2 regions of the Pseudomonas sp. LG1E9 genome follow, and region 1 is predicted to be linked to the other one. Evidence: riboswitches for the same ligand, from Rfam matches in the RefSeq annotation. Region 1 holds a riboswitch; the other holds the start of a gene.
The links. Region 1 has a riboswitch for cobalamin ahead of cobW (cobalamin biosynthesis protein CobW). Riboswitches for the same ligand answer to the same signal wherever they lie in the genome.

Region 1 (3,238 bases):
CGGCGTAAATGATCACCGGGCAACTACGGATCAGCCGCTGGCCTTTGACGGTGATCAATTCCGGGTCGCCGGGGCCTGCGCCGATGAAGTAGACGGTCATTGGGGAGTTCCTGTCAAAAACGGGCGAGCATGAAGATTGCTCATGATCGGGGAGGGCGATTATCGGGGTTTAACCGGCGCAGGCCAACGCAAAGGTGGCTTGGGCGGTTTTTTTGCGGGTGATGAGCAACCGGGCAGGCGCGCCGCAGAGCTGTTCCGCAAGGGCCAGGGCGGCGCTTTCGGCGATGCCGTAACAGCCCGTATGGGCGAACGCGACGGCGGACTTGTGGCTGAGTCGGTCTGCATAAGCGGCCAGTTGCTCGGCGCTGAAGCATTGCAAAGGCAGATTCAACTGCCGCGCCAGCGCCAGCAAGCCTGGCTCGTCCTGTTTGCGGTCGATGCTGGCCAGTGCGGTGATGCTGTGGCGATCAATCCCGCCCTCGGCGAGGGCGGTATCCAACAGCGCCAGCAGGGCGTGAGCCGCACAACCGCGCTGGCAACCCAGGCCGACCACGTAGGTCATGCCGAGTATTGATCGTCGCGGTTGCGGCGGAACAGCCAGGCGCTGATCAGGCCCAGGGCCAGCCAGAACGCCCCGTTGGTCAGTTGCGAGGCGATTTTGAACTGCGCTTCCAGGGCTTGCGGCGCGAGCATCGCATGCACTTCCGGTTGCGGCGCGCCGATCACGTGCGGTACCGCAAGGATGGCAGCGCCGAGCACTTTGAGCAGCCAGTTGCGGCCGAACACGATGAGCGCAATCCCGGCAGCGGTGGAGGCCGCAGTGCCGATCCACCACGTCTGGCGCAGCGCCAGATCAGCGGCTGCCGTGCCCGGCAACTCGGGCGGCAGGCCCATCGTCGGCGCCAGCACAAAGGTTGCGTAACCGGCCAAACCCCACAGCAGGCCTTGTGCCGTGCGGGTGGGCGCACGCAAGGTGTAGAGGCCGGCCAACATCAGCGCGAAACCGACCGCTACCACCAGGTTGCCACCCGTAGTGGACAGCACGCGCTGCCAGCCGTCTTCCGGCTCCCAGGCTTCGGCATCGTGGGTGTGGGCAGCAGCGCCGGCGGCGTGTTCGTGCACCACTTCGGTGGCTGCAGGGGCTTTTTCAAAGGTTTCCGCCTGCAATATCAGCGGGGCGACCCAAAAGCTTTGCAGCAGGGTCAGCAGCAGGGCGGCCAGCAAGCCGGTGAACCCTGCGGTTTGCGCAATACGCTTGATCATGTCGGCAGGTCTCAGTGGCACGGGAACGCGGCGCTGTGGCGAGTATCGTGGGCAGCGTTGTGCACCGCCTCGATATGCGAGAAACCGGCGAAATACACCAGGCACGCGCCGAGAATCGACGCACCGATGGCGGCGGTCAGGCGTTGGCTCAGGGTAGAAGTGCTGCTGGCGGAGGGCGAAGTGCTGCTGATGATCGACATGGCGCGTCCCTTTCAGGTGTCTGGGTGAAACGAGCGCATGAAAACCCCGCGAGCCAGGCACGCAGGGTTCCGAACAGCGCCCGCCCACCGCGGGTTTGTTATCTGATTTTGCGGGCCGGTCTCCGGGCTTGCGAGGGACACTGGGTCTATAAAGCATCGCCTTCCCATGCCGTACTGGCACAGTGGATCTGACGCTTCACTCGCTTACCGTTGCGGGGGCAGCACCGGACTGGTCATGGCGTGCATGATTTACCGGTTTCCCGTTTCACCCCGTGAGGGGCACCCGAAACAAGATGTGTAGGAGAGCATGGGCGGGGGACGGTAGTCAAATGCGGCAAGCCCCTGTAGCCTTGCACCTTCGAGGTTCTTCGGCCCAGGCCGAAGCTAAGAAGGGAACGCGGTTCAAGCCGCGGCTGCCCCCGCAACTGTGAAGGGTTCATCCGACTGCCACGCCACTGCCATCAACGGCGGGAAGGCGCAGCCGGCGCCGGTCTCGCGACCCGCAAGCCCCAAGCCAGGAGACCTGCCTCGCAACCGATTTTCCAATTCAACCGGGCGGGGTGATCCGGTGACGAAATCCGCTTCTGCGCCATGCCGCAGGGCCTATCGTCCCGTATGCCCGCCCCCAAGGGCATCCGATGAAAACACTGGCCAAACTTCCCGTCACCATCGTTACCGGCTTCCTCGGCTCGGGCAAAACCACCTTGCTGCGCCATATGCTCGACAACGCCCAGGGTCGTCGCATCGCCGTGATCGTCAATGAGTTCGGCGAGCTGGGTATTGATGGTGAAATCCTCAAGCAGTGCTCCATTGGTTGCACCGAAGAAGAAGCCAACGGCCGTGTCTACGAACTGGCCAACGGCTGCCTGTGCTGCACCGTTCAGGAAGAATTCTTCCCGGTGATGCGCGAATTGGTCGCCCGTCGCGGCGACCTTGACCATATCCTTATCGAAACCTCGGGCCTGGCCCTGCCAAAACCACTGGTACAAGCCTTCCAGTGGCCGGAAATCCGCAGCGCCTGCACGGTAGACGCGGTGATTACCGTGGTCGACAGCCCGGCCGTGGCCGCTGGCACCTTCGCTGCGTTCCCCGATCAAGTGGACGCCCAGCGCAAGCTCGACCCGAACCTGGACCACGAGTCGCCGCTGCACGAGCTGTTCGCCGACCAACTGGCCAGCGCCGACCTGGTGATCCTCAACAAGTCCGATCTGATCAGCCCGCAAGACCTGGCCCGTGTGCGCCTGGAAGTCGCCGAAGAGCTGCCGCCAGCCGTGAAGATCATCGAAGCCAGCAGCGGTCGCGTACCCCTGGACGTGCTGATTGGCCTGGGTGCTGGGTCCGAAGAGCACATCGACGGTCGTCACAGCCATCACGATCACCACCACGAAGGTGAAGACGACCACGATCACGATGCGTTTGACTCCATCTCCATCGACCTGCCTCAAGCCGATGAAGCGCTGCTGCTCGACGCCTTGACCCAGCTGGTGGTGCAGCACGGCATCCTGCGCGTCAAAGGCTTCGCCGCGATCCCGAACAAACCGATGCGCCTGCTGATCCAGGGCGTGGGCACCCGTTTCGACAAACACTTCGACCGCGCCTGGACGGCCGATGAAGCCCGCATTACGCGCCTGGTGCTGATCGGCCAGGACCTCGACGCGGCCGGCCTCGAAGCGCAATTGCGCGCCGCGCTCAGCGTTTAACCCATGCACCTGCTCAGGACTCAGCCCGGTGGTTTCGTCGCGGACGACAATATTGCCGACCTTGGCCAAACGCCC
Region 2 (3,238 bases), 1.5 Mb from region 1:
CTGGTCGAAAAAGTCGAAGGTGGCGCCCAACCCATCATAGGCTTCGTCCACTGCGGCATCACCACTGGCAGGCTGGCCTTCAGCGCGGATCAGCTTGCCAGGCAGGCTGTCGGAGCCTTCGGCACTGTAGATCGAGCGGCGTTTTTCGGCGCCGATGGCCAGGGCCATATGCGCGGGGCCCTTGGCGGGCACCGCGACCATGCGCAGCGAACGGAACGTGCTGTCCTTGGCCCGCGTACGCAACGCGACGTCGCGCTGGGCTTTATCACCGTGGCGCGCGATCTGGTCGAGCATGTACGGCGGGATCAGGCAAAAAATCGGATTGCGATGAGGCTGGCGAACACACATTGGCTGGCTCCTTTTGCGAGGGGTGAGCGTCTGGACGACCGTTTTCAGGATAGCCGCCATGGCTTGACTCGACATCAATTGTCATCAACCTATGTTGCAGTCATGTTGATCCAACCCCCGTGAGGACCGCCCGATGCCAGCACGTAAAGCCAACGCCGACCTGACCTATCGCCCCCGGCTCGCCGACCTGCGGCCGCTGCTCGCGGCCAGCCCAACCCTGTTGGAAGCCCGGGCCGCGACGCCGCGTGTCACCCCGGCCAAAGACCTGAAAAACCGCCAGGGGTACGCCGACGATTTCCTCGGTAGCTTCGAGGTGCCCTGGCCCACCGTGGCGCAGGCCCTGGCGCCTGATGCGCAGCCAAAGCGCCTGGACTACACGCATTTCTCCATCACGATGTCACGCGCCCGACGACTGGCACTCTACGTGGGCGTCAATATCGACGGCGGGAAACACGTGGATATCGTGCGCAGCAACGACACCTGGGCCTACGACGGCCGCCTGCCCACCGACGCCCAGATAGGCGAAGACCTCTACGCCGGCAATGGCCTGGATCGCGGCCACTTGGTGCGGCGCCAGGATCCCAATTGGGGCGACGAGGCAAAAACCGCCAACCTCGATACGTTCCACTTCACCAACTGCTCACCGCAGATGAGCGGCTTTAACCAGAAGACCTGGCTGGAGCTTGAAGACTACATCCTCGACAACACGCAACGCTGGAAAGCGCGGGCCACGGTGTTTACCGGGCCGGTGTTCGGCGACGATGACCGCGTGTACCGGGGCGTCAAAATCCCCAAGGCGTTCTGGAAAGTGGTCGCCTACCTCAGCGACGACGGCAAGCCGTCGGCCAGTGCCTACATGATCGACCAAAGCCGCGAATTGGGTCAGCTTGAGCTGGTATTTGGCCAACTGCGGACCTACCAGCGCAGCGTGATCCAGATCGAGCAATTGACCGGCATCCGTTTCGGCAACCTGGCCGACTACGACGGGTTCAGCAACGAAGAGCGCGCCACCGGCACGCGAATTGAAGCGCTGATCCAGGGCCCCCAAGACATTCGTCTGTGAGCCACTGAACTTCAGCCTCCCTCTGCGAGGCTGAATCAACTACCATACCGCCGCCGGTTCCCCCACGGGACTAATAGGGAATTCGAAACGCCGCCCGCGGCGCCAATCGAAACTGCCCCCGCAACTGTAGGTGCCGAGCCTGCTCCTTAACGCCACTGGACCTCGTCCGGGAAGGTCGGAGCGTGGCGACGACGCATCAGTCAGGAGACCTGCCGGCCCAGCACAATCACTAACCGGCGGGGTGTCCGGGAAGGACATCCTTGCCTGCCCGACCGGCAGCGTTCGAGGGCGTATTTCCGAGCCGTACTGCCCCTGTTTCAACTACGGTTCACACGGAGATCGCCCGATGCTGCCACGCGTTATTGCCCTGATCACCGGCCTGGGTTTCTGTGCCCTGGCCCAAGCGGCGCCCACTCACTACCCGCTGACGGTCGAAAACTGCGGCAATGCCGTGACCTTCCCGCAAGCTCCTGCGCGCAGCGTGACCATCGGCCAGGCCGCCACCGAAATGCTGTATGCCTTGGGCGTCGGCGATAAAGTGGTCGGCACCTCGCTGTGGTTCAACCGTGTGCTGCCCCAGTACCAGGCGCAGAACGACAAGATCGAACGCCTGGCCAACAACGAGCCGAGCTTCGAAGCCGTGATCGCCAAGCGCCCGCAACTGGTGGCTGCCGAGCTGGAATGGGTGGTCGGCCCGCAAGGTGTGGTGGGCACCCGCGAGCAATTCCATGAACTGAAGATCCCGACCTACCTGCTGCCCTCCGACTGCGAAGGCAAGGACAACCTGGTGGGCGCCGACGGCACGCGGCTGGAGCCGTTCCGCATCGAGACCATCTACAAAAGCATCAGCCAGCTGGCCGAGATTTTCGACGTACAGGCGCGCGGCCAACAGCTCAACGATGACCTCAAGGCGCGCCTGGCCAAGTCCGTCGCCACCGTGCAGAGCAAGGGCCTCAAGCACGCCAGCGCGCTGGTGTGGTTCTCCAGCTCCGAGATGGCCAGCGACCCGTATGTGGCCGGCCACAAGGGCGTCCCCGAATTCATGCTCGAAACCCTCGGCCTGCACAACGTGGTGCAGTCCGATGAAGAGTGGCCCGCCGTCGGCTGGGAAACCATCGCCAAGGCCAACCCGACCTTCCTGGTGATCGCCCGCATGGACCGCCGCCGCTACCCCGCCGATGACCATGAAAAGAAACTCGCCTTCCTGCGCAGCGACCCGGTCACGCGCAACATGGACGCGGTGAAAAACAACCGCATCATCATCCTCGACGCCCTGGCGCTGCAGGCCAGCATCCGCACGTTCGATGGCCTTGAACAACTGGCTGGCGCCATCGACGGCTACGACCTGCACAAATGAATAAAAGCGTGATCCGCACCCTGCTCGCCCTGACGCTGCTATTGATCGCCGTACTCGCCGGCGTGGCCATCGGCGAAACCGCCATCGAGCCGCAAGTGGTGCTGCAAGTGCTCGCCAACAAACTGTGGAACGCCGGCTACCTGCTCGACCCCATCGACGAAGGCGTGGTGTGGAACTACCGCCTGACCCGCGCCCTGGTCGCCGCCGCGTGCGGTGCGGGGCTGGCCACCTGCGGGGTGATCTTGCAGTCGTTGCTGCGCAACCCGCTGGCTGACCCTTACTTGCTGGGCATCAGCGCCGGCGCATCGACCGGCGCGGTATTGGTCGCGCTGATGGGCGTGGGCGGCGGGTTGATTTCGCTGTCGGCCGGCGCGTTTGTCGGCGCCATGGCGGCGTTTGCCCTGGTGATCCTGCTGGCGCGGGCCAGCAGCTCCATGAGCGGCACCGGCCAGATCATCCTTGCAGGCATC

Region 2: linked by a shared signal. The riboswitch ahead of DNK50_RS22185 (ABC transporter substrate-binding protein) and the one ahead of cobW (cobalamin biosynthesis protein CobW) in region 1 are both predicted to bind cobalamin.

What each region holds. Positions count from the first base shown of each region.
Region 1 covers NZ_CP029983.1:3,393,530-3,396,767, forward strand. The annotation lists gene cobM (precorrin-4 C(11)-methyltransferase) at 1-100, opposite strand, end outside; gene DNK50_RS15665 (cobalamin biosynthesis protein) at 170-562, opposite strand; gene DNK50_RS15670 (CbtA family protein) at 559-1,263, opposite strand; gene DNK50_RS15675 (CbtB-domain containing protein) at 1,275-1,463, opposite strand; cobalamin riboswitch at 1,559-1,765, opposite strand; cobalamin riboswitch at 1,808-2,009, shown strand; gene cobW (cobalamin biosynthesis protein CobW) at 2,102-3,163, shown strand; gene cobN (cobaltochelatase subunit CobN) at 3,167-3,238, shown strand, end outside.
Region 2 covers NZ_CP029983.1:4,853,016-4,856,253, forward strand. The annotation lists gene DNK50_RS22175 (M4 family metallopeptidase) at 1-348, opposite strand, end outside; gene DNK50_RS22180 (DNA/RNA non-specific endonuclease) at 482-1,411, shown strand; cobalamin riboswitch at 1,449-1,643, shown strand; gene DNK50_RS22185 (ABC transporter substrate-binding protein) at 1,758-2,768, shown strand; gene DNK50_RS22190 (iron ABC transporter permease) at 2,765-3,238, shown strand, end outside.